Regions from separate parts of the Luteibacter sp. P4_D7_3 genome, predicted to be linked through region 2. Evidence: riboswitches for the same ligand, from Rfam matches in the RefSeq annotation. Region 2 holds a riboswitch; each other region holds the start of a gene.
What was found. Region 2 has a riboswitch for cobalamin ahead of AC1DSN_RS00380 (ribonucleoside-diphosphate reductase subunit alpha). Riboswitches for the same ligand answer to the same signal wherever they lie in the genome.

Region 1 (5,909 bases), on a different contig from region 2:
GAATCCGGTGGTGGGCGGCCCAGCAAGGGCGAGTACATGGCCAGCACGCCATCGCGCGCGTGCTGACCGCGATGAAACGGATCGCCCCACGCGGACACCGTTGCGAGCCCCAGCGATTGCCGGAAGCTTCGCACCGCTTTCGTCCAGGGCGAGGTTACCGTTTCGCCGATGCGACGCACCCAGGCACCACGCCGGGGCGACGATCGCAGGAACCGGTCCAGCCACTCGATGCCCGTGGCGGGTGGATCGAAGGCAGAAAGAAAGACGGCAGGCGACAGCGCCGCCGATAGCCAGGTGATCCGTCGGGTCTCGCCAAGGATCTGTCCGGCGAACGCCAGCGTGGAGGTGACGATGGCATCCGCATCGGCACAAACGGGCGCGAGCGCCGCATAGCTGCTCGCGACGTCCGCGGCGGCGAGGTCGCGAACCACGAAGCGCGGTCCGCGCCAGGGATGAAAGGCCCTCGCCGCGAACGCCGCCTTGTCTTCGGGCTCGGCGATGCCGCTGGCGAGCACGAAATCGAGCCCCGCCTCGCCCACGGCGTCCCGATGAATGCCGTGGGCGCCAATCGTCACACGATACCCACGCTGCCGAAGCTCCCGCCCCGCGGCCAGAAACGGGAAAAGGTCGCCCTGCGAGCCGACCGTCGCCATCACGATGTGTCTTGCGGTCATGTGGCGCTCCCTGGGTGTCGGCACATGGTCGCCGCCAGGATGTCGAGGCGATGCATCGCCATCGATTGACTTCAGGCGTCCATACGGCTAATTTTCCGCCCGTTAGCGGTCTTTATCTCTTTATTCGAATAGAGAGATAAAGCCAAGAGGGAAGCCGGTGTCAATCCGGCGCTGCCCCGCAGCGGTATGTGGAGACGAGTCCGTCACAGGCACTGGATCGAACGGGATCCGGGAAGCGACGAACAAGGCGGCACCAGCCCGGTGCCACATCCACGAGCCCGAAGACCTGCCGCCGACCGGACCGTTCGCGCCGTCATGGGCGCGGACGGTCCGCCCGACCTGGATGGGCGCTCCGCAAGGGGCGGCATCCGGTTCGCCCGCGGGGGCGAAGGTCGACGGCTAGCCTGCATGACGCCCCACGCCTGCCATGCCTCGTCGCGGCAGTCCGCGTGCGTTCGCGACCAGCCGCCCTTCCCTCCTCTTTGCCACGAAGAGGAATTATCCATGCCACACGTAACTTACCCGGGCTTCCCCCGCATCGGCCGACGCCGCGAACTCAAGCGCGCCCTCGAGAGCCACTGGAAGGGAGAAAGCCGCGCCGACGAACTGCTCGCCGTCGCGCGCGAACTGCGCCAGCGCCACTGGAAGCTCGCTCGCGACGCCGGGGCCGACAGTGTCCCGGTAAACGACTTTTCCCTCTACGACCACGTGCTCGACGCGGCCGTGCTGGTCGACGCCATCCCCGCGCGCTACCGCGAACTCGCCTCCCGCGACCCCCTGGCGGGCTATTTCGCGATGGCCCGCGGCCATCAGGACGGCGATGTGGATCTGCATGCCCTGGAGATGACCAAGTGGTTCGACACGAACTACCACTACATCGTCCCGGAGCTCGAGGCGGGACAATTCTTCACGGCACGCCCGGACAAGGTCGTCGCCGAATACCGCGAGGCCATCGCCGCCGGTCACGTCGCACGCCCTGTCCTGCTCGGGCCCGTCAGCTTCCTGCGCCTGTCCAAGACCGTCGATGGCAGCGATCCGCTGGCTCTTCTCGACGCCCTGTTGCCGGCATGGTTGAGTGTCGTCGATGCCGTCGCAGCGGCAGGCGCCGATTGGGTGCAGGTGGATGAGCCGACGCTCGTGCTCGATCTGGACGCGGAGTGGCGCGAGGCTTTCCGGCGCACCTACGCGGCTATCGCCGCACACGGCCGCGTGCGCGTCCTGCTCGCCACCTACTTCGGTGAGCTCGGTGCCAATCTCGAACTTGCCACATCGTTGCCGGTTGCCGGCCTGCACGTCGATCTTGCCCGTGCGCCCGACCAGCTGGACGCCGTACTCGATGCCCTGCCGGCCGACCGGGTCCTTTCCGCCGGCGTCCTCGATGGCCGCAACATCTGGCTGAGCGATCCGGCGACCATCCTTCCCCGCGTGGATCGCCTGCTCGCACGCCTCGGCAGCGATCGCCTGTGGCTGTCGACGTCGTGCTCCCTGCTGCATGTGCCGATCGACGTTTCCGAAGAAAAGCACCTGCCGTCACACCTCGCCGAATGGCTGTCGTTCGCGCGGCAGAAGATCGCCGAGCTGCGTCGCTACGCGGATGCCGTCGCGGGCGACGAAGCCGCGCGGAAAACGCTGAATCGCCAGCACGAGATCGTCGTCGGCCGCCAGAGCTCTGGCGAGGTAGTCCGTGCCGACGTTCGCGCCCGCGTACGCCAGCTCACCCCACAGTTCGGCCAGCGTCGTTCGGCCTTCGCCTTCCGCGCGGCCGTGCAGCGTGAGCGCTTCGACCTTCCCGACCTGCCGACGACGACGATCGGCTCGTTCCCGCAGACCAACGACCTGCGTATCGCCCGCGCCGCCCACCGTTCGGGCAAGCTCGACGACGATGCGTACACCGGCATCCTGCGCGACGAAGTGCGGCGTGTCGTTCGCTTCCAGGAAGAGGCCGGCATCGACGTGCTGGTGCACGGCGAGCCTGAGCGCAACGACATGGTCGAATACTTCGGCGAGCAGCTGGCCGGTTATGCGTTCACGTCGCTCGGCTGGGTGCAGAGCTACGGCTCGCGCTGCGTCAAGCCGCCGATCATCTATGGCGATGTAGCGCGTCCCGCACCGATGACCGTGGCGTGGTCGGCGTATGCACAGTCTCTCACCGACCGACCCATGAAGGGCATGCTCACCGGCCCGGTAACGATGCTGCAGTGGTCGTTCGTGCGTGACGACCTCCCCCGATCGGACGTTTGCCGGCAGATCGCCCTGGCCTTGCGCGACGAAGTGCACGACCTCGAGAAGGCCGGCATCGGCATCGTCCAGATCGACGAACCGGCGTTGCGTGAAGGTCTGCCGTTGCGTCGCGCGGAGTGGGACGCCTACCTGGCATGGGCGGTCGATGCGTTCCGCATCACGGCCGGTGGGGTCAGCGACTCGACCCAGGTGCACACCCACATGTGTTACTCGGAGTTCAACGACATCATCGAGGCCGTGGCCGCCATGGATGCCGATGTCATCTCGATCGAGACCAGCCGGTCGCGCATGGAGTTGCTCGACGCGTTCACCCGCTTCAAGTATCCCAATGGGATCGGTCCGGGTGTCTACGACATCCATTCACCCCGCGTGCCGACCGAGGTCGAAATGGCCGACCTGCTCGCCCGGGCCCTCCAGGTGCTCCGACCCGACCAGCTCTGGGTGAACCCCGACTGCGGATTGAAGACCCGAGGCTGGCCCGAGGTCTCCGAGGCCCTGAAGGGCATGGTGGCGGTGGCGAAGGCCGCCCGGGAGCGCCTGGCCGCCGTGGCCTGACGGCACCCGCCTGGTAGGAGCCGATTTATCGGCGATCCCGCGCCATCGGGCAACGCCCTGGCGCCCCCGGATCGCCGCTGAAGCGGCTCCCACCAGGCACCGCGCAGCCGTTCGGACGGCCCGGGCGCCTGAACATCCATGCAATCGTCACCACCCCGGCGTACCCTTCCCTCTGCAAACCCGGCAAAGGCCGTGTATCATGGCGCGCCCCCATTTATCTCTTTATCCGTAAAGAAGGATATATACCTGCGATGAGCAACTTCCTCTTCACCTCCGAGTCGGTCTCCGAAGGCCATCCGGACAAAATCGCCGACCAGATCTCGGACGCCGTTCTGGACGCCATCCTGGCCCAGGACCCGCGTGCCCGCGTGGCCTGCGAGACGCTGGTGAAGACCGGCGTCGCCATCGTCGCGGGTGAAATCACCACCAGCGCCTGGATCGACCTCGAAGCGCTGACCCGCAAGGTCATCCTCGACATCGGCTACAACTCCTCGGAAGTCGGCTTCGACGGCGAAACCTGCGGCGTGCTGAACCTCATCGGCAAGCAGTCCCCGGACATCAACCAGGGCGTGGACCGCAAGAAGCCGGAAGAACAGGGCGCTGGCGACCAGGGCCTCATGTTCGGCTATGCCACCAACGAGACCAGCGAATACATGCCGGCGGCGATCCACTACGCCCATCGCCTCGTCGAGCAGCAGACCAAGGTCCGCAAGAAGAAGAACTCGCCGCTGCCGTGGCTGCGCCCGGATGCCAAGAGCCAGGTCACCCTGCGCTACGAGAACGGCGAAGCCGTCGCCATCGACGCCGTCGTGCTCTCGACCCAGCACGATCCGGACGTGAAGCAGAAGGACCTCATCGAAGGCGTGCGCGAGCTGATCCTCAAGCCCGTGCTGCCGGCGAAGCTGCTGCACAAGGGCACCAAGTTCCACATCAACCCGACCGGCAAGTTCGTCATCGGTGGCCCGGTGGGCGATTGCGGCCTGACCGGCCGCAAGATCATCGTCGACACCTACGGCGGCTGGGCCCGTCACGGTGGTGGTGCGTTCTCGGGTAAGGATCCGTCCAAGGTCGACCGCTCGGCTGCCTATGCCGCGCGTTACGTCGCCAAGAACATCGTCGCGGCCGGCCTCGCCGACCGTTGCGAAATCCAGGTCAGCTACGCCATCGGCGTCGCCGAGCCGACGTCCATCTCGGTGACCACCTTCGGCACCGGCAAGATTGCCGACGAGAAGATCGAGAAGCTGATCCGCAAGCACTTCGACCTGCGTCCGTTCGGCATCATCAAGATGCTCGACCTGGTGCACCCGATGTACCAGCAGACCGCTTCGAACGGTCACTTCGGCCGCAAGCCCTACGAGATGACCGACAAGAACGGCAACACGTTCACGGCGTTCTCGTGGGAGAAGACCGACAAGGCCGAGATCCTGCGCGATGCCGCGGGTCTTGGCGTGAAGGCTGCTCGCGGTAAGTAAGCGGTTCGCGACAGGTGACACGAAGACGGGCGCCAATTTGGCGCCCGTTTTTTTTGTGCCGTGCGAGCGTCAGGACGGTTGTCGGCGACATCGTGATCCCTCAGGCGGCCGTTCGCGAGGCAGCAAACCAGCTTCTCACGTCGGCAACCACGGCGGCCCGATGGAACTCGTCACTGAAGGCACGCTGCGGAACCACCATGGCGTTTCCGTTGGCTCCTACGATGACCAAGCCTTCAGGCGTCTCCGCCATGCCGCGGATTTCCTTCCAGGGCTTCGACCCGGACTTGCGTCCAATCGTGGTGGACCATCCCTCGGGCGTCAGGTGCAACGTGCGCTCCTGAGGCTTGAACATGATCTGGGGAAATGCCGCGAGGCAGATAACGACGACGGGGAGCCAAACCGCAAACCACAGTGCCATCGACACCAGTGTGTTGTTGCTGCAAAGCCAGGCAAGGTCGGCGGCGACAATCACATGGATCACCCAGAACTTCTTTCTCCAGGCGCGCCAGTAGATCCGCCAGATCTCGACGCGAGACGAGCGGTAGCGCAACGTATGCGTGTCGTTGTCCGGCACGATGTCCATGGTCGTCATAGGCCCCTCCCCAGGCAGCATCGTATCCGGCGGTAGCCCGCACGCGCCAGATCGCCCGTGGAAGCCACTTAGCCGCGGATGTGACGTTCGAATCATCACCTGTGGCACAGTGCAGTGAATCCGACTGGAAGCAGACTCCGGGCCGTCGTCGTCGGCCATGACATCGGCACCATGGTGGCCTATGCCTACGCAGCCCGTTATCCGGACAAAACCGAGCGCCTGGTCGTGATGGATGCGCCCGTTCCCGGCATCCCTCCCTGGGACCAGATCGTGCGCTCGCCATTGCTTTGGCACTTCGATTTCGGCGGTCCCGACATGGAGCGCCTGGTCGCCGGACGCGAGCGAATCTATCTGGATCGATTCTGGAACGAGTTC
Region 2 (16,757 bases):
CCTTCCACTCCGACCTGGTACGACGAGACGCGGCGCTCGAAGAAGTTGGTCAGTTCCTGGACGTCCTGCAGGTCCATGAAGTCGAACGGGTTCTTCGAGCCGTACTTCTTCGGCATGTCCAGCTGCACAAGGCGCTGGTCGGCGCAGTACTCGAGGTACTGGCGCATGTCGGTGACCGACAGGCCGGCGACGCCGCCCGAGAGCACGTCCTGGGCGAACAGCGTTTCGCAGGCGATGGCGTCTTCGAGCATCGCTTCGACCTGCATGCGCATCTCGTCGTCGAACAGATCCGGTTCCTGCTCGCGCACGGTGCGTACGACTTCGAAGGCAAAGGCCATGTGGCCGGACTCGTCACGGAACACCCAGTTGGTGCCCGAAGCCAGGCCGTGCAGCAGACCGCGCGAACGCAGGTAGTACACGTAAGCAAACGCGGCGAAGAAGAACAGGCCTTCGATGCACGCGGCGAAGCAGATCAGGTTGAGCAGGAACTGGCGACGGTGTTCGCGGGTGTCCAGGCGGTTGAGGCCCTGGATGGAGTCGATCCACTTGAAGCAGAACTCGCCCTTCGCTGCGATGGACGGGATGCTCTCGATCGCCGCGAATGCCCTGTTGCGCTCCGACGGTTCCGGGATATAGGTGTCGAGCAGCGTGAGGTAGAACTGCACGTGCAGCGCTTCCTCGTAAAGCTGGCGCGAGAGGTACATGCGCGCTTCGGGCGAATTGATGTGCTGGTAGAGATTCAGCACGAGATTGTTCGACACGATCGTGTCGCCGGTGGCGAAGAAGGCCACGAGGCGATGGATGAGGTGGCGATCCGCGTCCGACATCTTCGACTTCAGGTCCGACGTGTCCAGCGAGAAGTCCACTTCTTCCACCGTCCAGGTGTTGCGGATGGCGGAGCGGTACATCTCGTAGAACTGCGGATACTTCATCGGCCGCAGCGTCAGTTCGAAGCCGGGGTCGAGGATGTTGGAGTCGCGGGTGATCGGTGCAGCGGACATCGGGTACCTCTGGAAAGAATGAGCGGCTTTTGTGGGAGCCGCTTCAGCGGCGATGGGTGCTTGCGTCGGTCTGGCCCGCTGCCGCGGGATCGCCGGCAATAGCCGGCTCCCACAGGTTTCCGGTACCCCTATCGCCGATGAATCGGCTCCTACATTTCTCTACTGTTACTGGCAGGCTTCGCAGTACTCGGGGTTCTCCAGCGAGCAGAACACCGCGGCTTCGGCCTGTTCCTGTGCATCCGCGGCCGGGGCGATCGGTGCCTGCACGGCGGCCGGGGAGCTGACCGTGGTCTTGGCAATACGCGTAGCCGGACGCGAGCGCAGGTAGTAGGTCGTCTTGACGCCGGACTTCCACGCGTACATGTACATGGAGGAGAGCTGGCCGATGTTCGGGTTCTCCATGAAGAGGTTCAGCGACTGGCTCTGGTCGATGTACGCACCGCGCGCGGCGGCGAGGTCGATCAGCGCCTTCTGCGGCAGTTCCCAGGTGGTGCGGTACACCTCGCGCAGCCGTGCCGGGATCGCCGTGATGCCCTGCACCGAGCCTTCGGCGAGCTTGATCTGGTCGCGCACTTCGCCGGTCCACAGGCCCAGCGTCTTCAGCTCGTCGACCAGGTAGCGGTTGACCACCAGGAAGTCGCCCGACAGTGTTTCGCGCTTGAACAGGTTCGACACCTGCGGCTCGATGCACTCGTAGCAGCCGGCGATCGAGGCGATGGTTGCCGTCGGCGCGATGGCGATGAGCAGCGAGTTGCGCAGGCCCTTGGCCTTGATCTTCTCGCGCAGATCGGCCCAGCGGCCGTCGGCATCGGTCGGCGTGGCGGCCGGCCAGTAGTCGAACTGCATTTCACCGTTGGCCGAACGGGTTTCTTCAAAGCCCGGTAACGGGCCGTCGCGCTCGGCGATCTCGTTCGACATCGACAGCGCGTGGAAGTAGATCTCTTCCTGGATACGCGTCGACAGCTTGCGGGCTTCTTCCGAATCGAACGGCAGGCGCAGCTTGAAGAAGACATCCTGCAGGCCCATCACGCCGAGGCCGACCGGGCGCCACTTCATGTTCGCCGTCTTCGCCGTGGCGATCGGGTAGAAGTTGAGGTCGATCACGCGGTTGAGCTGGCGAACGGCGGTGCGCACGGTGGTGGCGAGCTTGTCGTAGTCGAACTGGCCATCCACCACGTGGCGGGCGAGGTTCACCGAGCCGAGGTTGCACACGGCCGTCTCGCCTTCCGAGGTCACTTCGAGGATCTCGGTGCACAGATTGGACAGGTGGATGACGTTCTGCGGCAGTGCGGTCTGGTTGCTGGTCGCGTTGGAGCGATCCTTGAAGGTCATCCAGCCGTTGCCGGTCTGGGCCAGCGAACGCAGCATGCGGGCGTAGAGCTCGCGTGCCTTGATCGACTTCGACGCGAGGCCTTCGGCTTCGGCCTTTTCATAGGCGGCGTCGAAGGTCGGGCCCCAGGTGTCGACGAAATGCGGGACGATCTTCGGATCGAACAGCGACCAGTCGCCGTCCAGTTCCACGCGGCGCATGAACAGGTCGGGGACCCAGTTGGCCAGGTTGAGGTTGTGTGTGCGGCGCGCGTCGTCGCCGGTGTTCTCGCGCAACTCGAGGAACTCCTCGATGTCCGCATGCCAGGATTCCAGGTACACGCAGGCCGCGCCCTTGCGCTTGCCGCCCTGGTTCACCGCGGCAACCGAGGCGTCGAGCGTTTTCAGCCAGGGCACGAGGCCGTTCGAATGGCCGTTGGTGCCTTTGATCAGCGAACCGCGCGAGCGGATGCGCGAGTAGGCCAGGCCGATGCCGCCAGCGAACTTCGATAGCTGGGCCACGTCGCCATACTTGGCGTAGATGGATTCCAGCGCGTCCTGCGGGGAGTCGAGCAGGAAGCACGACGACAGCTGCTCATGCGCGGTGCCGGCGTTGAACAGGGTCGGCGAGCTGGCCAGGTACTCCAGCGACGAGAGCATGCGGTACAGCTCGAGCGTCTCGGCCACGTCGTTGCCGCCGAGCGCGCAGGCGATGCGCATGAAGAAATACTGCGGCGTTTCGATCACGAAGCGCTTGGTCGGGTGGCGCAGCAGGTAGCGGTCGTACACCGTGCGCAGGCCGAAATACTCGAAGCGACGCGAACCGGTCGTGTCGATCGCATCGTTGAGCTTGCGCGCGTTGATCTGCACGAAGTCGCGGAGGCGCTCGTTGAGGATGCCCAGGTCGAAGCCGGTCGAGATCGACTGCGAGAAGGACTGGATGTCCTGGCCCGACACTTCCTTGTCGACGAACGCGGCGAGCAGGCGCGCGGCGAGCTGGCCGTATTCCGGCTCTTCGGCCGTGAGCGCGGCCGAGGTGCGGATCGACAGCTGGTCGAGTTCCTGGGTGGTGGCGCCGTCGTACAGGCCGCCGATCGTCTTCAGCGCCACGCGCATCGGATCGACCGCAAACAGGCCATCGGCGCTGCGCGTCACCGCGCGCACGATTTTGTTCACGTCGACCACTTCGTGGCCGCCGTTGCGCTTGGTCACGCGCATCTGTCCGGGGTTGTGCGGCGGCGTCAGCGCGAAGGCCGGCGGCGCGTCGTTCTTGTAACCGGCGGCAGGCGCCTTGTCGGTTGCTGCGGAGGGAGTGGCGGCCGCGTCGGCCGTCTCGGTGCGCTCGCGCGCTGCGGAATCCATCGTCGTCATTGTGTTGGCAGCCCCATGGCCTTGGTCAAACCTCCGTCCCGAGGGTCGGCTCGATGCGATGGGGGCAAAACACGGGAAATGTCGGGGACGGAGCGCCTTTGAAGGCCTCCGGTCCGCGACGTGCTTCCCCGCGGAAGCCGTCACCACTATCGAGGCCTCTCGGGCACCGATTGCTGGCAGGTCTTCGGACTCGTGGACGTGGACCTTGCGGTCCGCCTACCCGTCGCTTCCCAGTCCCCGAAGGACCAGTGCATTGAACGGGATCGTTTCCACTTACCGCTGCGGGGCAGTTCCGGATTCACACCGGTATTCCCTATTAAGTCCGACGGGCAGTCGCGCCTCTCCGGACACCAACGAGACACACGATATAGCTGGCGAAGGGGTGCGTCAACACAAGATGTAGGGTGTTGGCGTAGGTGGTTGATCGGCTGGGGAGTCCCTGTTGTCAAGCGTTTTTCGACGGCTCGCCAATGAAGGTTCTGTGAAGGCCGTCTACACAAAGGGAACCACAATGAACCGATAAAATCGCCGCCCACCAGCCTCCCACGATTGCTCGACAGATGCCCTCATCGTTCGCATTGCAGGACCAGACTCTCCTTTCCCATGCGCTCGATGCCCTGCCATTTGGCTTTGCGGCCGTGTCGGCTTCGGGAGAGCTGCTCTACGCCAACGCCTGGGTGACCGCCCGCTTGCGCGAACACGAGCCTTCGGGGTTCCTCGGCCTGTGGGACCCCGACAGCCGCGATCGCCTTGTCGCGGCGCTGCCGCTGGTCATACCAGGCAACGGCGTGCGCGAGCTGGCCCTCGCCACGGTCGATGGAGCCCACGTGCGGGTATCGCTCGAAGCCCGGCCGGGTTTGCCAGCCACCGCGGCGGTGACGATCCGTTCGGCGGGAGAGGGCACCGACGGCTCCGGTGCCGCCGAAGATCGCCGCGTTGCCCTGATCGAGATCGGCAACCTGCTGCGCGATCTGGAAGATCCGATCGATATTGCCTACCGTGTCGCCGAGGTACTCGGCCGGACGCTGAAGGTGAGCCGGGCCGGCTACGGCACGATCGACCCGGTGGCCGAAACCATCACGGTGGAGCGAGACTGGAATGCGCCAGGGATCCAGACCCTCGCCGGCGTACTGCACTTTCGCGACTACGGCAGCTACATCGATGAGCTCAAACGTGGCGTGACCACGGTGATCACCGACGCCCGGACGGACCCACGCACGGCTGCCACCGCCGATGCCCTGGCCGGCATCACCGCCTTGTCCTTCATCAATATGCCGGTGACGGAACGGGGCGGCTTCGTCGCCCTCCTGTACCTCAACCACGCGGACCCTCGCGACTGGTCCGAGGAAGAGATCAGCTTCGTCAGCGAAGTAGCCAGCCGCACGCGCGTGGCCGTGGAACGGCGCCGTGCCGAGCACGAGCTCCGGCTACTGGCCAAAGATCTCGAGCGCCAGGTCGTCGAGCGTACCTACGAGCGCGACCGGGTCTGGACTCTCTCCAGCGACATCCTGGTCGTGGCCGACACCGACACCCGCCTGCTATCGGTCAATCCGGCGTGGACAACCATCCTGGGCTGGAGCGAGCGCGACACGTTAGGTCGTTCCTATCTCGACTTCGTTCACCCGGAAGACATCTCGCGCACCCAGGACGAAACCGGCCACCTGGCCGATGGCGAGACCACGCTTCGCTTCGAGAACCGCTATCGCACCGCCGACGGTGGCTTGCGCACGCTCTCGTGGCGAGCGGTGCCCAGCGAGGGCCTGATCTTCGCCGTGGCCCGTGACGTCTCGGCTGAGCGTGACCGCGAAGCAGCGCTGGACGTGGTCCAGGAGCAGTTGCGCCAGGCGCAGAAGATGGATGCGATCGGTAACCTCACCGGCGGCGTGGCCCACGATTTCAACAACCTCCTCCAGGTGATCAGCGGCAATCTGCAGTTACTCGCCGCCGACGTCTCCGGGAACGAACGCGCGGAGCGTCGCGTCGCCAATGCCATGGCGGGTGTCACGCGCGGCTCCAAGCTTGCCGCACAGCTGCTCGCGTTCGGTCGCCGCCAGCCGCTGGCACCCAAGGTCGTCAACATCGGTCGCTTCGTCCGCGACATGGACGAACTGTTGCGCCGCGCGTTGGGCGAGGCCATCGAGGTGGAAACCGTGATCGCCGGCGGGTTGTGGAACACCCTGGTGGATCCCTCGAACGTGGAGAACGCGCTGCTCAACCTCGCGATCAACGCGCGCGACGCGATGAACGGACAGGGTCGCCTCACCGTCGAGGCAGGCAATGCCTTGCTCGACGACGCTTACGCCAAGGGCCATGCCGACGTCCGCCCGGGCCAGTACGTGATGCTCGCCGTGACCGATACCGGTACGGGCATGCCGCAGGAGATTCTTGGACAGGTGTTCGAGCCGTTCTTCACCACCAAGCCGGAGGGGCGCGGTACGGGGCTGGGCCTGTCCATGGTCTACGGCTTCGTGAAGCAGTCCGGCGGGCACGTGAAGATCTATAGCGAGCCGGGCGAGGGCACCACGGTGAAGATCTACCTGCCGCGCTCGACCCAGGGCGAAGACCGCGTGGTCGAGCTCGACGAGGAGGGCGTACGCGGCGGCGATGAAACCGTACTCGTCGCCGAGGACGACGAAGCCGTGCGCGACACCGTGGTCGGTCTGCTCACCGACCTGGGTTACCGCGTGCTCAAGGCGCGCGATGCGGAAAGCGCACTGTCGATCATCGAAAGCGGCATTGCGATCGACCTGCTGTTCACCGACGTCGTCATGCCGGGTCCACTGCGTAGCCCGGAACTGGCGCGCAAGGCGGTCGAGCGGCAGCCTGGCATCGGCGTGCTTTTCACCTCCGGGTACACCGAAAACGCCATCGTGCACGGCGGCCGCCTGGACGAAGGTGTGGAGCTGCTGAGCAAGCCGTATTCCCGCGAGGCGCTGGCGCGCAAGATTCGCCATGTGCTCGCCGGGCGCGTACCGCGCGCGCCGGTCGGCCCCCTGGCCGCGCCAGCACCCTCGTTACCCCCGCCCCATGGCCTTCCGGCGTCCTTGCGCATCCTGGTAGTCGAAGACGATGCGCTCATCCGCATGGCAGTCACCGAGATGCTGGAAAGTCGTGGGCATACGGTCTACGAAGCCGGGGATGGTCACGAAGCCATGCGCTTGCACGGTGCGGAAGCCATCGACATCCTGCTCACCGATGTCGGCCTGCCCGGGATGAACGGCGTGGAAGTGGCTGAGCGCATGCGCGAGGTGCAGCCGTCGCTGCCAGTGCTCTTTGCCACTGGCGACCAGACCGCCAATGGCGTCCAGCGCGACGCGCGCACGGCGATCATCGTCAAGCCGTATGGGGTCTCCGATCTGATCGATGCGATCGGACGGATTACGCGGCCGGCGTAGGCTCAAGGCAACATATGCCCTCCGGTCACCCCGTAGGTCTCCCCGGTAATAAAGCTGGCCTCCTGCGAAGCCAGCAACACATACACCGGCGCGCACTCCACCGGCTGTCCGGGTCGCTTCAGCGGCACGTTCTTGCCGAACTCCACCAGCTTCTCCTGAGGCTGTCCGCCGCTAGGCTGCAGCGGCGTCCATACGGGTCCCGGCGCCACCGCGTTCACGCGGATGCCCTTCTCGGCGACCTGTTTGGCCAACGCCTTCGTGAACGCGACGATCGCCGCCTTCGTCGGCGCGTAATCGAGGAGGATGTCCGACGGCTCGTAGGCCTGGATCGAGGCGGTGTTGACGATGGCGGCGCCGGGCGGCATGTGCGGTAACGCGGCCTTGCACAGCCAGAACAGCGCGAACACGTTGGTCTGGAATGTTTCCTGGAACGCCGCACTTTCCAGCTCGTCGATGGACTTGGCAAACTGCTGGCGTCCGGCCACATTGGCGAGGATATCCAGGCCACCCAGCTCCTTCACGGCCTTCGCGATCAGTTGTTTGCAGAACGCCTCGTCCTTCAGGTCGCCGGGCACGCCGATCACGGTATGGCCTTCGCCTGTAAGCAAACCGATCACTTCGTCGGCGTCTTTCTGTTCCGAGGGCAGGTAGTTGATCACCACGCTGGCGCCTTCACGCGCAAAGGCGATCGCCGCCGCGCGTCCGATACCGGAGTCGCCTCCGGTGACCAGCGCCTTGCGATCCTTCAGGCGGCCATTGCCGCGATAACTGGTTTCGCCGTGATCGGGGCGCGGCACCATCTCCCTGGCGAGGCCGGGCGCGGGTTGCGGCTGCTTGGAGAAGTCCGGCTGCGGATACTGCGTGCGCGGGTCGCGCATCGCATAAGGGTCGTACGTCGCGTGCTTTGCCATGGGGAAAACCTCTGGGGGAGGCTTTCCGGTTTACGGGGCGGAACGTCCATGTCCCGTCCACGTCATGTCATTTGCCCATGCCGCCGAGCATGCTCTTGCCCTGCTTGAGCACGGCTTTACAGACCTTGTGCGTGAGCTTCTCTTTCATGTCGCCAGTGGGCGAGTTGTCCGAGCCGACCGCGCCGCCAAGGTCGAGGGTCTTGCCATCCTTGGACTTGAGCAAGCCCTTGGCGCCGTCGAGATAGCCCGCGTCCTGCGTTGGCGCGGCAGCGGCCGTGGACGACTTGCCGCCGAGCTTGCCCAGCAGCTGGTCCTTCACCCCCGAGGCGCCACTGTCGCCCCCGAGGTAGTTGTTGGTCACGCAATACTGCAGGATGCCAGCGGCATTGCTGGTACTGCCCGATGTCAGCGAACTGGTAGATCCACCCATCATCCCCTTAAGGCTGTCGAGCTGCGCGGCGGAGGCAGCGCCCGAGGCGACGGTGAGAGTGAGGGCGATACCGGCGAGGACGGTCTTCATGACGTTGGCTCCGGAATTTCGAGGTCCGGAAGGGATAAACCTTCGCGCGTTAGATGGATGTATGCGACCGGAGCCGCAGCGCCTTCCTGGCCGGTTATGCTCGGACGTTTCATCCCCCGACAGGTCCCGGCCTTGCCAAGCATCCGCCCTCTCGTGCTCGCCATCGTCCTCGCGCTCCCCGTGGGACTTTCGCCCCCCGTAGGAGCCGCTTCAGCGGCGATGGGTGCCGGCGTCACGGTCCACGCCCCCCGCGTCGAACGCACGGATACACCGACCTACGTCGACGCCACGACGCCGCGATTCTCCTGGCTCATCGACTCCCGCACCAACGGCACACGACAGATCGCCTACCGCATCATCGTGACGCACGAAGGCCGGCCGGTATGGGACAGCGGTAACGTAAGTTCGGCGCGTTCCTTCGACATCGACTATGCCGGCCCGGTCCTGCAGCCAGGCCAGCGTTACGAATGGCGTGCAGACATCCGTACCACCGACGGCGGTGGCAGCGTGGCATCGCACTTCGATACCGCGCTCGACGAAGCCGGTTGGCATGGTGCGCAATGGATCGGCAAGGCCGACCCGGAAAGCCTTCCGGCACCGTTGCTGCGCAAACCGTTCCACGTCGAGGCAGGTGTCGAGCGGGCGACGCTCTACGTCGCAGCGGGTGGCTACGCCGACCTCTCCATCGATGGTCGTCCCATCAGCGACGCCGTGCTGGCCCCTGGTTTCACCGATTACGACAAGCGCGTGGAGGTCGTAGCCACCGATGTCTCGCTGACGTCGGGCGAGCACGTGCTCGCTGCCGAACTCGGTCGCGGCTTTTATGGCATGACCAATCCCAATGTCTGGCATTGGGAGCGCGCGCCATGGCATGGGCAGCCGCGCATGCGTACCCTGCTGCGCGTGCGGTACGCCGATGGGCGCGTACAGGACATCGTCAGCGACGATAGCTGGCGGGTTGCCGACGGCCCTACGCGGGTCGACGATCTCTACGGTGGCGAAACGTACGACGCACGGGAAACGATGCCCGCAACGTGGATGCCGGCTACCGTGCTTCCCGCACCACGAGGCAAGCTCGTGGCACAGACGGAACAGCCGATCCGCGTAACCGACACGCTGCACGCCACGTCCGTCACGGAGCCGAAGCCTGGCGTCTTTGTCTTCGCTTTTGCGCGCGTCATCGCAGGCTGGGCGACGTTCGACGCGACGGGGCCGGCAGGGACGACGATCACCGCGCACTACGGCGAGAAACTCATGCCGGACGGCACGGTGGATGCGCGGGATGAACACCACTACTTCAAAGCAGGCTTCCAGACGGATCGCCTGACGCTTGCCGGCAATCACGAACCATGGCATCCGCGCTTCTCCTACAAGGGCTTTCGCTACGTGCAGGTTGAAGGCTGGCCGGGCGGCGAGCCCGCGCTCGGTGCCGTTACGGCGCAGGTCGTTCATACCGACGTCGACGTCACCGGACGCTTCGAAAGCGCCAACCCGCTGCTCGACTGGATCCATCGCGCCGCGGTCGACACCCTGCTCAACAACCTGCATGGCATACCCACCGACACGCCGATGTACGAAAAGAACGGCTGGACCGGCGATGGCATGCTCGGTGCAGATATGTTCCTGCGCAACGTCGATGCCGATCGTTTGCTGGCGAAGTGGGTGCGCGATATCGCCGACACGCGCAAAGCGGATGGCGCACCGTTGCTGATCGCGCCGAATCCCGGCTGGGGCGATGTTCGCGCACCCACGTGGCATGCCGCCTATGTGCTCGTGCCCTGGTCGCTGTGGATGCATGCCGGCGACCGTCGTCCCATGGAAGAGCACGTCGACGGTATCGCGCGTTACGTGGCGATGGAGAATGCGCGTTCTCCCGGCGGCATCGCCGACACTGAACTGGGTGACTGGGTGAGCCCGGAAACCGATCCGGGCGGCGAGAACGCACCCGAAGACAAGCGTATCGCCGCCACGGCCTACCTGTACCGGATGCAGCGGGTGACCGCCGGGATGCTTCGTGTGCTGGGCGACACGACACGGGCGGCTCGCTTCGATGCGCAGGCGGATACTGTGCGGGACGCTTTCAATGCGCACTTCCTGGATCGCGCGGCCGGCCGTTATCGCGGCGACGGCGACCAGGGCTACCGGCAGGCCCACAACCTGCTGGCGCTGGCCTTTGGACTGGTGCCCGACGGGTTGCGCGATCGCGTTGCCGCCGGTGTGGCGGCGGATGCGAAGGCTCGTGGCGATCATCTCGATACGGGTGCCTTGGCAACCAAGATCATCCTCCCCGTGCTCACGTCCACCGGTCACGTGGATGAGGCCTGGCGTATCGCGACGCAGGTCACGTTTCCCAGCTGGGGCTACTGGCGAGACAACGGGGCGACCAGCCTGTGGGAGCACTGGAAGCTGGCGTCGCGTTCGCGGGGGCACTATTTCCTCGGCACCGTCGACGACTGGCTGTTCGGCGACGTCGCCGGACTGCGGCCGCTGGCGCCGGGTTGGCAGCGTATCGAGGTACGGCCGGCCGCTACCGCCTGGCTGGACCATGCCTCCGCCGCCGTGATGACGCCTTATGGCGAGGCCTCGGTGGCCTGGCGCAAGGTGGACGGACGGGTGGAACTGGATGTGCATGTGCCGGTGGGGGCCGAGGCGGTGGTGGGATTGCCGGGGCGGTCGGACGCGGTCGTCGGGTCGGGCGACCATCATTTGTCCGCTCCGTAGGCATCGCCGATGAATCGGCTCCTGCCTTGTTCATAAAAGTGCCGTAAAGACCTGCGATTTCCCGCCGCTAATGCATAGACGGGGAAGTAGAGCAGGGTGACGGTCCATGTCCGCATTGAAGAACTGGTTCGGCCGCACGACGTTGAACACGCGGGTGTGGATGGTCATGACCGTGCTGGTGCTGGGCCTTGTCGGCCAGACGGTCATGTCAGGGATCGAAAGCCGCCGCGTGCAGATGGCGGACCTCGCCAATACGCTGGAGCAACATGTGACGGCGGCGATCGCCATCGCGGACGCGTACCACGCTCGTGCGGAGAAGGGACAGACGAGCGATCTCGAAGCGCGCATCGCCGCACTCGATGACATCCAGGCCATGCGCTGGTCCCACAACACCGGTTACGTCTTCGCCTTCGATTCGGCGCTGACCATGCGCATGCATCCGCTGCGCGCCGCCGATATCGGCAAGAACATTCGTGACGACGTGGACGGCAAGGGCTTCCATCAGTACGTGGCCATGCTCGACGCCGATACGAAGGACGGCCACGGCATGACGCGATACACGCAGATCATCCCCAAGACCAACGAGCTGAAAGACAAGATAAGTTACTCGAGCTGGTACAAACCCTGGGACCTGCACTTCATCTCGGGTGCCTACTTCGACGACATCGATGCCGCTTTCCGGGCCCAGTTGGAAAAGGACTTGCTCAAGTCCGCGGCCATCGCGGCGCTCGCCTTGCTGGTGGTCTGGCTGTCGATGAGCAGCATCCGTGCCACGGTGGGCGGCGAACCGCGCGACGCAGTGCAGATCGCCAGCCGCATCGCCGGCGGCGACCTGCGCAACGACGGCGGCGAATACGCACCGGCCAGCCTGCTGGGTGCACTGGAGCGTATGCGCGGCACCCTCTCCTCCATCGTTTCCGAAGTGCAGCAGGGCGCGCACGTGGTTGCCACGACATCCGCCGAGATCGCCCGGGGAAACGACGATCTATCCCATCGTACGCAGGAGCAGGCCTCCAGCCTCGAGGAAACCGCGGCATCGATGGAAGAAATGACGGCGACGGTCAAGCAGAATGCGGAGAACGCGAACGCGGCCGACCGTCTCTCGCGTCACGCCAGGGGCGAGGCGGAGAAGGGCGGCGCCGTGGTTGGCGAAGCCATGGAAGCGATGCGGGAGATCGGCGATTCCAGTCGGCGCATCGGCGACATCGTTGGCCTGATCGACGAGATCGCCTTCCAGACCAACCTGCTCGCCCTCAACGCCGCCGTGGAAGCGGCACGTGCCGGCGAGCAGGGCAGGGGCTTCGCGGTGGTGGCGGCGGAAGTGCGCCGGCTGGCCCAGTCCAGCGCGGCAGCGTCGCGCGAGATCAAGGGCCTGATCGCCGAAAGCGGCGAACGCGTGGAGGTTGGTGCGGCGCTGGTCGAGCGGTCCTCGGTCGCCTTGCGTGACATCGTCGCCAGCGTGAAGAAGGTGACCGACATCGTCGCCGAGATCGCGGCGGCGAGCGCCGAGCAGTCCGCGGGCGTGGATCAGGTGAACCTTGCGATTGCACAAATCGATCAGGTCACCCAGGAGAACGCGGCGCTGGTGGAAGAGGCTGCGGCGGCCGCCAAATCCATGCAGGACCAGGCGCACTCGCTGAGCGATCAGGTGGCGTTCTTCACGGTCGACGGCGGTGCCCATGTCGAGGGGTTGGCTCGTGCGTCGTCGGCAGAGCGTGCAGCCTACGATCTCAGCTTCGGCCAGGCCGGCACGGCGACGAAGGGTAGCAACGCCCGGGCCGCATTCGCCTGAGGTGACAAAAGATCACTAAACAACTGAAAATAAGTCGCTTCAGTCATTAGTCCCAGCGGCCTATCGTTCTCCTCGTCCCTATCAAAACGAGGAAAAACGCCATGTACGCTATTACCGGAATCACCGGCCAGGTCGGCACCGCCCTGGCTGACGCCCTGTTTGCCGCAGGCAAGCCTTTCCGCGCTGTGGTCCGCGATGCGGCCAAGGGAAAGGCCTTTGCCGACCGCGGTGCCGAGGTGGCCATCGCCGAGATCGACGATACCCCGGCGCTGGCGCGGGCCTTCGAAGGCGCCGAGGCGGTCTTCATCCTGCTCCCGCCCGTGTTCGATCCGTCGCCAGGCTACCCGGAGTCGAATCGCAGCATCGCGTCGATTCGGGACGCCCTGCTCGCCGCGCGGCCGGATCGCGTCGTGGTCCTGTCGACGGTCGGCGCGCATGCCACGGAAGAAAACCTGCTGTCGCAGCTGGGTCGGATGGAAGACGTCCTCGGCAAGCTGCCCATGCCGGTGACGTTCCTTCGCGCGGGCTGGTTCTTCGAGAACGCCCAATGGGATGTCGCCTCCGCCCGCGACGCGGGTGTTATCGACAGCTACCTCTACCCGCTCGACCGCAAGCTACCCATGGTCGCCACGAAGGACATCGGCGAGCTGGCCGCGAGACTGCTCGGTGAGACATCCACCGGCGTACGCGTGGTGGAGCTCGAAGGCCCGCAGCGCACCAGCCCGAACGACATCGCCGCCGCCTTTGCCAAGGCGCTCGGCCGCGACGTGACCGCTCGCGTGACGCCACGCGCCGAGTGGGAAGCGGGTTTCATCGCCCAGGGTATGACGAACCCGACACCACGCATGCGCATGCTTGATGGCTTCAACGAAGGGTGGATCGACTTCGAAGGGTCGTCGTTGAAGGGTCCTACCGGCGTCGATGAGGTGATCGCCGGGTTGGTGAGTCGCGGCAGCTGACCTATCCTGCCTTGCAACGCCCCTGCTCGAGGAACGCCGCATGGATCACGCCGCAAGTTATGTCCAGGGTGCGAGTGCCACGCCGCTGCTCGGCGAAACGGTCGGGGTCATGCTCGACCGTATCGCCGCGCGCTGGCCGGAGCGGCCGGCCCTGGTCGTTCGCCAGCAAGGCATCCGCTGGACGTATGGCGAGTTCCACGCCGAGGTCGAACGCGTTGCCGCCGGGCTGCTCGCGCTGGGTCTGGAGCCCGGCGACCGCATCGGCATCTGGGCGCCCAACCGGGCCGAATGGGTAGTGGCGCAGTTCGCCGCGCCCAAGGCGGGCCTGATCCTGGTCAACATCAATCCGGCCTACCGCTCTCACGAGCTGGCCTATTCGTTGAACAAGGTGGCCTGCCGCGCGCTGATCCTGCCGCGAGCCTTCAAGAGTTCGCACTACCTGGAGATTCTCGGCGGGCTGGCGCCGGAGCTTGCGAGCTCCGAGCCTGGCGGATTGCGTGCGGCGGCGCTGCCGGATCTGCGGCACGTCATCCTGCTCGACGATGAGCCGGCGCCAGGCACGCGGCGCTGGGCGGACATCGCCGCGGATGCCGGGGCGCGGGCGACGCTTGCCGCGATCGAGACCAGGCTGTCCTTCGACGATCCGGTGAATATCCAGTTCACCTCGGGAACCACCGGTGCACCGAAGGGCGCGACGTTGACGCATCACAACATCGTCAACAACGGCTTCTTCATCGGCGAGGCCATGCGCCTGACCGAGCAGGATCGTCTCTGCATTCCCGTGCCCTTCTATCACTGCTTCGGCATGGTGCTCGGCAATCTCGCTTGCGTCACGCACGGTGCCTGCATGGTCATTCCGGGCGAGGGTTTCGATGCGCTCACCACGCTGGAAACCGTGGCCGAAGAACGATGTACGGGCCTTCATGGCGTGCCGACGATGTTCATCGCCGAACTGGAGCATCCACGTTTCCATGAGTTCGACCTCACCTCGCTTCGCACCGGCATCATGGCCGGCTCGCCGTGTCCCATCGAGATCATGCGGCGCGTCGTGCGCGACATGCACATGGCCGAGGTCACGATCGCCTACGGCATGACGGAAACGAGCCCGGTCAGTTTCCAGACCGTGGCCGAAGACCCCCTCGAACTGCGCGTATCTACGGTCGGAAGGATTCATCCGCACGTGGAGGTCAAGATCGTCGACGAGACGGGGCGTGTCGTGCCCCGAGGTGGCACCGGCGAACTGCTCACGCGTGGCTACTCGGTGATGCGCGGCTACTGGGCCGACGAAGCCAACACACGCGCCGCACTCGACGATGCTCGCTGGATGCACACAGGCGACCTCGCCACCATCGACGACGCCGGCTATTGCACCGTTGTCGGCCGCCTGAAGGACATGATCATCCGCGGTGGCGAGAACATCTATCCGCGCGAGATCGAAGAGTTCCTTTACGGCCACCCGGATATCCAGGACGTGCAGGTGTTCGGCGTGCCGGATGCGCGCCTGGGCGAGCAGGTCTGCGCATGGATCCGTCTGCGCGACGGCAGCGCCGTGTCGGCCGCCGCGATACAGGACTACTGTCGCCGGCATCTTGCTTACTTCAAGGTGCCGCACTTCGTGCGCTTTGTCGACGCCTTCCCGATGACGGTGACCGGGAAGGTGCAGAAATACCTGATGCGGGAAGCGATGATGGCCGAGCTTGCCGAAAACGCGAGCGCGTAAGAACGCGCGATGTCTCGTCTCTACTTCGGATTCACGCTGTGAGCACCACCCTGTCGCATAGGGGTGGGGTTACTGCTCATGGTGAGGCGACACGTGAAACGAGTCAGAAGATTTCATCCGGCAACGCTGTTCACGGCGTTCCTTTTTGCGCTGGCCGGTGTGGCCACGCTGTTAGGTGGCATCCGCCTCGTCAATCTCGGTGGCTCCATCTACTACCTGGTAGCCGGTGCGATCCTGCTGGTCGTGGCCATCCTGTTGCTGCTGCGACAGCGCCTGGCCGTCGGCCTCTACGCGCTCATGCTTATCGGCAGCGCCGCCTGGTCGGTGTGGGAAGTCCATTGGGATTTCTGGCAGCTGCTGCCGCGCCTCGACGTGTGGTTCGTGCTTGGCCTGTGGCTCTTGCTGCCGTGGCCACGACGTGGCCTGGGCCGTGATCGTTACTACGACAGCGCCCGCGACACCGGTGGTGGCTTTCTTTTTGTCTCCCTGCTGATCGTTGCCGCTGTTGGCATCGTCGGCGTGTTCCATGTGGACCACGACCTGCCCGGCGAACTACCCATGGCCGATGTCTCCGGCCCGCAGGGCGACCGCGCCGCGCGCGCGGATGGCGACTGGACCGACTACGGCAGTTCTCCTTACGGTCAACGCTATTCGCCGTTGACCCAGATCACGCCGGACAACGTCGGTCAGCTGCAGGTGGCGTGGAAGATCGAGACGGGCGACAAGGTCGGTCCGGACGATCCGACCGAAACGACCGCCGAGAACACCCCGCTTAAGATCGGCGACACCGTGTACCTTTGCACGCCGCATAGCCGCGTGATCGCCGTCGATGCAGCCACGGGCCAGAAGCGCTGGGAGTTCGACCCGAAAATCCAGAGTCCCGTCGGCTTCAAGCACTGGGAGCACATGACCTGTCGCGGCGTCTCTTACCACGACGACGCGAAGTACGCGTCCGCCGTGATTCCCGCCCCGGCGACGACCGCCCCGGGTCTTCCCGCTGCCGCTTCCACGGCACCGCTGCCGCTGACGGCCACTGCTTCAGCGACATGCCCGCGTCGT
Region 3 (7,755 bases), on a different contig from region 2:
CGATCGGGAAATCTTCGCCGGCAAGCGCCTTGCCGAGGATCTCTTTCTTGTCGTTGCCTTCGATGTGCAGGTAGAGCGCGCGCGTATCGAGTACACGGGGCAGGCTGAGCGTGATGCGCGGCTCACCGGCACCGTCGGCGCGCATCGACAGGACGCTCTGCTTGCCGTCGAGGTCGAGCGCCTGGGCGAGATGGTCGCCGCCGGGGAAGAACGAAGCGGTATGACCATCCGGACCCATGCCGAGCACGACGACGTCGAACGGCTTGCCGAGTGCGTCGACCTTTGCGCCGACGCCCGCGAGCGCGGCGTCGACATCGTCCGCATGCGCCTTGTCGAACAGCGGCTGGAAACCGGCGACGTGTGCTTCGTGCGCGATCAGCGTTTTCTTGACGAGGCGCGCGTTGGAGCGCTCGTTGTCTTCATCCACCCAGCGCTCGTCGACCAGGGTGATCGTGACCTTGGACCAGTCGATTTCCTGCTCGGCCAGCACGGCGAACATCAGCTTCGGCGTGCTGCCGCCGCTGACGGCGAGACTGGCTTTGCCGCGTGCCTTGACGGCGGCATCGAGCTTGCTCGCGATATCTTTGGCCAGCGTGTCGCCGAGGGTCAGGCGATCGGCGAATTCATGGCGGTTCACTTTTGCGTTCATCAGGCAGCGTCCTCGGCCCAGGTACGGCCATCACGTTCGATGAGCGCCACGGCGGCGCTCGGACCCCAGGTACCCGCGGTGTACGGCTTCGGCGTCTCGCCGCCGCCTTCCCACGCCTGGAGGATGGGACCGGCCCAGTTCCATGCGGCCTCGACTTCGTCGCGACGCATGAACAGGGTCGGGTTGCCGCGCACCACGTCGAGGATCAGGCGCTCGTAGGCATCCGGTTGCTGGATGCCGAACGCCGCCGCGAAGCTCATGTCGAGCGGCACGTGACGCAGGCGCAGGCCACCCGGACCCGGATGCTTGATGGTCAGCCACAGCTTCACGCCTTCGTCCGGCTGCAGACGCAGCGTCAGGCGATTCGGCAGCAGCGGACCATTGGCGGGATCGAAGATGGAATGCGGCAGCGCACGGAACGTCACCACGATTTCCGAAACGCGACTGGGAAGGCGCTTGCCGGTGCGCAGGTAGAACGGCACACCAGCCCAGCGCCAGTTACCGATCTCCGCCTTGAGGGCGACGAAGGTTTCGGTCTTGGACTGGTCGCTGCCCAGTTCGTCCAGGTAACCCGGGACGCTCTGGCCTTCGGCCGCGCCGGCACGGTACTGGCCGCGCACGGTGAGTAGGCCAGCGTTGCTCGCATCGATCGGACGCAGCGACCGCAGCACCTTGAGCTTCTCGTCGCGCACGGCATCCGGCTCCAGCGACGACGGCGGCTCCATGGCGAGCATGCACAACAGCTGCAGGATATGGTTCTGGACCATGTCGCGCAGGGCACCGGCACGGTCGTAGTAGCCGGCGCGATGGCCGACGCCCACGGTTTCGGCGACGGTGATCTGCACGTGGTCGATGTGCTGGGCATTCCACAGCGGCTCGAACAGCGCGTTGCCGAAGCGCAGCGCCAGCAGGTTCTGCACCGTCTCCTTACCGAGGTAATGATCGATGCGGTAGGTCTGCGATTCGGTGAAGTAGCCGGCGACCGCGTCGTTGATCGCGTTGGCGCTCTGCAGGTCGCGGCCGATCGGCTTTTCCAGCACCACGCGCGAGCGTTCGCCGTTGAGGCCCAACGAGCCGAGTCGCTGGCAGATGTCGGTGAAGATGTCCGGCGCGGTCGAGAGATAGAACACGCGGATATGCGTCGGCTGCGCGGCCATGAGGGCCGAGAACTCGTCCCAGCCGTCGGCCTTGCGGGCGTCCAGCGAGCGGTAGCCGATCATCGCGATGAAGGCGTCGAGCTGGGCCTTGGCCACGTGGGCCACGCCTTTCTCGATGGCGACGCGGACCTGCTCACGATACCCGGCGTCGTCGAGACCTTCGCGGGCGACACCGATGATCCGGCTGCTCGGCTGGATCTGGCCGTCGACGAACCGGTGGTACATGGCGGGGAGGAGCTTGCGGACGGCGAGGTCGCCGGTGCCGCCGAAAATGACCAGATCGAACGGCTCGATCGGCAGGAGTTGTGCGCTCACGACAGTGGCCTGTTCAACGTCGAGGGAAGATGCCACCGGATCGTACCAGTGACATACCAGGTCATACCAGCCCCGTACCAATCGCCGCGGCGTTTCGCCGCCATTGGCGGCACGATTACCCAACGGAAACGTTTCCAGCGCCCATTTGGATCGTGCAAACGACTGTTTGAATCCTCCGGTGGTATGGACGAACTTGCACGCGCTTGCCCCAGTGGTCGGGTATTGGTATCTTCAGGAAATGGAAATCGCCCTCGTCGCCGAATACCAGCGCCTGCAGCACGACCCGGCCGCCCGGCTGCCGCTGGCGTACATGCGCCTGCGTCGGGCTATTCGCAACGTGATCGAGAACGGCGAGGTGCAGGTCGGCCATGCACTGCCCAGCGAACGTGATCTCGCCAGGGCCCTCACCCTGTCCCGGGTCACCGTACGCAAGGCCATCGGTGGCCTGGTCGAGGACGGCCTGCTCACCCAGCGCCACGGCGCCGGCACCTTCGTCTCCGAACGTATCGTCAAGCCGCTCTCGCGGATGACCAGCTTCACCGAGGACCTGCGTGCGCGCGGCCTCAACCCGCGCTCCGAGTTCTTCGAACGGGCGATCGGCGAAGTCACCCCCGAGGAATCCATGGCGATGAACCTGTCGCCGGGCACCCAGGTGGTCCGCCTGCATCGCCTGCGCTATGCCGGCGACGAACCGCTGGCCATCGAGCGCAGCGCTGTGCCGTTGTCGCTCCTGCCCGACCCGAACCTGGTCGAGGATTCGCTCTACGAGGCCCTGGACAAGCTGGGCAACCGCCCGCTTCGTGCCTTGCAACGCCTGCGTGCCGTCGTGCTCGGCCCCGCGCAGACGCGACTGCTGCGCCTGAGCGCCGGCAGCGCGGGACTCAGCATCGAACGCCGCAGCTTTCTCGACGACGGCCGGATCGTCGAATTCACCTGTTCCTGGTACCGCGGGGACATCTATGACTTCGTCGCCGAACTGCAAAGCGACTAACGAGCCAACCAGACCATGACGATCCAGCCGCAAGACACCCTGATGTTCCGCGAAGCGCACGAGACCGCCGAGGTCGTCGAGCGGCAACTTGCCAACAACGAAGCCGTGATCGGGGCGCTCGCCGAGCGCCTGCGCGCCACACCGCCGCGCATGGTCATCACCTGCGCACGTGGCAGCTCGGATCACGCGGCCATGTACGCCAAGTACGTGTTTGAAACCCAGCTCGGCGTCGTCACCGCGTCGGCCTCGCCGTCGGTCACCTCGATTTACCACGCGGCGCAGCGCCTCGACGGCGCGCTCTATGTGGCCGTCTCGCAGTCCGGCAAGAGCCCCGACCTGGTCCGCAATGCCGAGGCCGCGAAAAAGGCGGGTGCCTACGTGGTCGCGCTGGTCAACGTGGTGGATTCGCCGCTTGCCGATGTCGCCGACGTCGTCGTGCCCCTGCACGCCGGACCGGAAACCAGCGTCGCCGCGACCAAGAGTTATCTCGGCGCGCTGTTCGCCATCCTGCACATCGCCGCCCGGTGGAGCGGCAAGCCCGAGATCGCCGATGCGATCACCGCGCTGCCCGCCCAGCTTCGTCACGGTTGGAACGCCGACTGGTCGGCACTCACCGACGGGCTGGTGGATGCGCACAACCTGTTCGTCGTCGGTCGTGGTTTTGGTTTCGCCGGTGCGCTCGAGGCCGCGCTCAAGTTCAAGGAAACCTGTGGGCTGCATGCCGAAGCCTTCAGCGCGGCCGAGGTGAAGCACGGCCCGATGGCCCTGGTTGGCCCCCATTTTCCGGTGCTGTTCTTCGCGCAGAACGACGACACCCTGCCCGGCGTGCTCGAGGTCGCCGCCGAGTTCCGCAAGCGCGGTGCCAAGGTGTGGGTAGCCGCGCCGGGTGCCACGGGTGACGACATCCTCCCGCTCGTCGCCACGGCACCCATCGCCGCGGTGCTGGTCACCGTGCAGAGCTTCTATCGCGCCACCGCCGCCCTCGCACTGCGCCGTGGCTTCAATCCCGACGTCCCGCCGCACCTGAACAAGGTGACGGAAACCGTCTGATTCATGGAGTTCCTCGTATGACCCTCGCCCTCGTCAACGGCCGCGTCCTTACCGATAACGGATTCCAGGGTGGCTTTGCCGTCCTCATCGACGACGGAAAAATCACCGGTCTCGCGCTGCCATCCGATCCGCGCGTGCGCGCGGCGGAACGCCACGATCTCGGTGGCCGCACCCTGCTACCCGGCTTTATCGACTGCCAGGTCAACGGCGGCGGTGGCGTGCTGTTCAACGACGTACCCACCGTCGATGCGATCCGCAGGATCGGCGAGGCGCATGCGAAGTTCGGCACGACCGGCTTCCTGCCCACCCTCATCAGCGACGATGTCGACGTCATGGCGAAGGCTATCGACGCCGTGAACGAAGCCGTGGCCCAGGGCGTGCCCGGCGTGCTCGGCATCCATCTCGAAGGCCCGTTCATCGCGCCCGAACGCAAGGGCGTGCACGATCCGGCCAAGTTCCGCATCGCCGATGCGAGTGACGTGGCGATGGTCGCGCGCCGCCACGGCGGCGTGACTCTGCTCACCCTCGCACCGGAACGCGCCAGCGCCGCCGTGCTGCAGGAGCTGGTCGCCAACGGCGTCATCGTCGCTGCCGGCCACACCGCCGCCGACTACGACACCACGCGTAACGCGCTGGCCACTGGCATTCGCGGCTTCACGCACCTGTTCAACGCCATGACCCCGTTCACCAGCCGCGAACCTGGTGTGGTCGGCGCCGCACTCGAGGATCCCGCCAGCTGGTGCGGCCTGATTGTCGACGGCCACCACGTGCATCCGGCTTCCTTGCGTGTCGCCATCGCGGCGAAGGCGCGCGAGAAGATGATGCTGGTGACCGATGCCATGCCGCCGGTCGGCTCCGACGACCCGACCTTCGTGCTGAAGGGCGAGACGATCACGGTGAAGGACGGTGTCTGCCAGACCGCCGACGGCACCCTGGCCGGCTCCGCGCTGGACATGGCCACGGCCGTACGCAACACGATCAACATGGTCGGCGTGCCTTATGACGAAGCCGCCCGCATGGCCTCGACCTACCCGGCCGCCTTCCTCGGCCTCGGCGCCACCCACGGCCACATCGCCGCCGGCTACCGTGCCGACCTGGTCGTGATGGACCACAACCACGAGGTCGTCGAGACCTGGATCGGTGGCGTCCGCGTCGTCGGCTGACACCGTCACGTTTGTTAAATCCGCGTGACATGAACCCGGCGGCCCGCTAGAGTGGCGCCGTTCGGGTGTCCCGGCCGGCGGTCGCTGGTGGGATGAAACGGGAAGCCGGTGCGTCGCCTCGCGACTATTCCGGCACTGCCCCCGCAACGGTAAGCGACAGGAAGGCCTGAAGGTCTTTACGGAAACCGGCCATACGCCACTGCGAAAGCGGGAAGGCGCCGGGTTCCGCCACGGCAGGTGGCTGACGCGAGTCCGGAGACCGGCCCGATGCATTCGCCTCGCGACACTCGCGGGGCGTTTTATGTTGGGCGATTCGCGGAGGGCGGATCCGGACAGCGTTCCGGGTCGATCCGTGCCCGCATGCCGTTCGCCGTTTGTCCTCCGTTTCGCCTTTAGCGACGCACTAAGGAAACGGCTCCATGAAGAAGACCCTGCTCGCGATGGRCCTGCTGTCGTCCATCGCCGCCACCCACGCGGCCGACGCTCCCGCCGAGAAGCTCGATCCGGTGGTGGTCACGGCCAACCGTGCGGCCACGCCGCTCGACGAAGTGCTCGCCCCGGTCACGCTGATCACCCGCGAGGACATCGAGCGCCTGCAGCCGGTCAGCGTGCAGGACCTGCTCACCGGCCTGCCGGGCATCGTCATGGCGAACACCGGTGGCATCGGCCAGCAGACATCGTTGTTCATGCGCGGCACCAACTCCTCGCACACCCTGGTCCTATTGGACGGTGTGCGCGTCGGCACGGTCGGTGCCGGCATCCCGGCCTACGAGCAGCTGCCGGTGGACCAGATCGACCACATCGAGATCGTTCGCGGCCCGCAGTCGAGCCTGTATGGCTCGGACGCCATCGGTGGCGTCATCCAGATCTTCACCCGCCACGGCCAGGCCGGCGAAGCGCCCACGCCTTCGGTGTCGGTCACCGGTGGCAGCCACGGCTACACCGACGGCCAGTTCGGCCTGTCCGGTGGCACGCAGCACAGCTGGTACAACGCCAGCCTCGGCGGCCAGTACACCTCGGGCATCAATGCCTGCCGTGTCGGTGCGGGCGAGGCCTTCAAAGGCTGCTTCACCGACGAACCCGACCATGACGCCTACCGCACCTATAACGGCGCGCTCTCCGGCGGCTACCGCTGGGACGACGGTACGGAGCTCACCGGCAGCTGGCTGCGTAGCAAGGGCGACATCGAATACGACGGTGACTTCCAGAACCTGACCCGCCGCTCGCAGCAGGTCGCCGGCACCAAGCTCGCGTTCAACGCGCTGGAGAACTGGCGCATGTCGATCAGCCTGGGCCAGAACCAGGACCGCGCCGACAACTACCTCAACGGCGCCGACAAGACCCTGGACTTCGTGAACTACGGCGTCGACAAGGCGCGCGTGGGTTACCTGTACTCCAAGCGCAACCAGGCCTCCTGGCAGAACGATTTCACGCTCGCTCCGGGCCAGACGCTCAGCGTCGGCGTGGACTTCCAGCAGGAGAAGCTGAAGAGCGACACGGATTACCTGAAGGACACGCGCGAGAACACCGGCGTGTTCGCGCTGTACCAGGGCATCTTCGGCGCCAATGAGATCCAGCTGTCGGCACGTCACGACCACAACAACCAGTTCGGCAACCACACCACCGGCCAGGCCGCGTACGGCTTCCGCTTCGACAACGGCATGAAGGTCACCGCCTCCTACGGCACCGCGTTCCACGCGCCGACCTTCAACGACGAGTACTACCCGTACGGCGCGCCGGTGAACCTGAGCCCGGAGAAGTCGCGCACGGCCGAGATCGGCCTGTCGGCCCGCCCGGGCATCTGGAACTGGGCGGTGAACGCCTACCAGACGCGGGTGAACGACCTGATCGGCTTCGATGCGAACTTCCTGCCGATCAATGTCAGCAAGGCACGCATCCGTGGCGTTGAAGGACAGCTGGGCGCGGACGTGGACGGCTGGCACCTGCGTGGCTACGCCACCCTGCAGCAGCCGAAGGACCGTGACAGCGGTGACGAGTACAACAACCTCCTGGCACGCCGTCCCAAGCGTACGGCCCGCGTGGACGTGGACCGCGATCTCGGCGCCTTCACCGTCGGTGGCTCGGTCTACTCCGCCGGTTACAGCTACGACGATGCCGCGAATACGACACGCCTGGGCGGCTACGCGACGGCGGATGTTCGTGCCACCTGGCACGTGGATAGCGACTGGAGCGTCCAGGGTCGCCTGGCCAATGCGTTCGATCGTCGCTATGAGACCGCGGCGTATTACAACCAGCTGGGGCGGACCTATTACCTGACCGTGCGGTATTCGCCGGCGCGTTGAGTCACCCCCATCGCCGATAAATCGGCTCCCACATGAGACCTGCCTGACCATGGAAGGTGCCAAGCCTTGTGATGGAAGGTGCCAGGCTCTGTGTGGGAGCCGCTTCAGCGGCGATTCCCTATGTTTT

Region 1: linked by a shared signal. The riboswitch ahead of metE (5-methyltetrahydropteroyltriglutamate--homocysteine S-methyltransferase) and the one ahead of AC1DSN_RS00380 (ribonucleoside-diphosphate reductase subunit alpha) in region 2 are both predicted to bind cobalamin.
Region 3: linked by a shared signal. The riboswitch ahead of AC1DSN_RS04645 (TonB-dependent receptor domain-containing protein) and the one ahead of AC1DSN_RS00380 (ribonucleoside-diphosphate reductase subunit alpha) in region 2 are both predicted to bind cobalamin.

Annotation. Positions count from the first base shown of each region.
Region 1 covers NZ_JBFUIT010000016.1:8,128-14,036, forward strand. Annotated here, with positions in the region: gene AC1DSN_RS03310 (glycosyltransferase) at 1-674, opposite strand, end outside; cobalamin riboswitch at 764-982, shown strand; gene metE (5-methyltetrahydropteroyltriglutamate--homocysteine S-methyltransferase) at 1,179-3,470, shown strand; gene metK (methionine adenosyltransferase) at 3,722-4,942, shown strand; gene AC1DSN_RS03325 (YcxB family protein) at 5,043-5,534, opposite strand; gene AC1DSN_RS03330 (alpha/beta fold hydrolase) at 5,649-5,909, shown strand, end outside.
Region 2 covers NZ_JBFUIT010000001.1:76,975-93,731, reverse strand. Annotated here, with positions in the region: gene AC1DSN_RS00385 (ribonucleotide-diphosphate reductase subunit beta) at 1-1,001, opposite strand, end outside; gene AC1DSN_RS00380 (ribonucleoside-diphosphate reductase subunit alpha) at 1,167-3,671, opposite strand; cobalamin riboswitch at 3,839-4,050, opposite strand; gene AC1DSN_RS00375 (hybrid sensor histidine kinase/response regulator) at 4,241-7,075, shown strand; gene AC1DSN_RS00370 (SDR family oxidoreductase) at 7,078-7,986, opposite strand; gene AC1DSN_RS00365 (DUF2501 domain-containing protein) at 8,054-8,506, opposite strand; gene AC1DSN_RS00360 (family 78 glycoside hydrolase catalytic domain) at 8,639-11,227, shown strand; gene AC1DSN_RS00355 (methyl-accepting chemotaxis protein) at 11,334-13,019, shown strand; gene AC1DSN_RS00350 (NmrA family NAD(P)-binding protein) at 13,121-13,978, shown strand; gene AC1DSN_RS00345 (AMP-binding protein) at 14,019-15,698, shown strand; gene AC1DSN_RS00340 (membrane-bound PQQ-dependent dehydrogenase, glucose/quinate/shikimate family) at 15,792-16,757, shown strand, end outside.
Region 3 covers NZ_JBFUIT010000025.1:15,783-23,537, reverse strand. Annotated here, with positions in the region: gene pgl (6-phosphogluconolactonase) at 1-649, opposite strand, end outside; gene zwf (glucose-6-phosphate dehydrogenase) at 649-2,121, opposite strand; gene AC1DSN_RS04660 (GntR family transcriptional regulator) at 2,360-3,112, shown strand; gene AC1DSN_RS04655 (SIS domain-containing protein) at 3,128-4,162, shown strand; gene nagA (N-acetylglucosamine-6-phosphate deacetylase) at 4,180-5,325, shown strand; cobalamin riboswitch at 5,372-5,607, shown strand; gene AC1DSN_RS04645 (TonB-dependent receptor domain-containing protein) at 5,745-7,628, shown strand.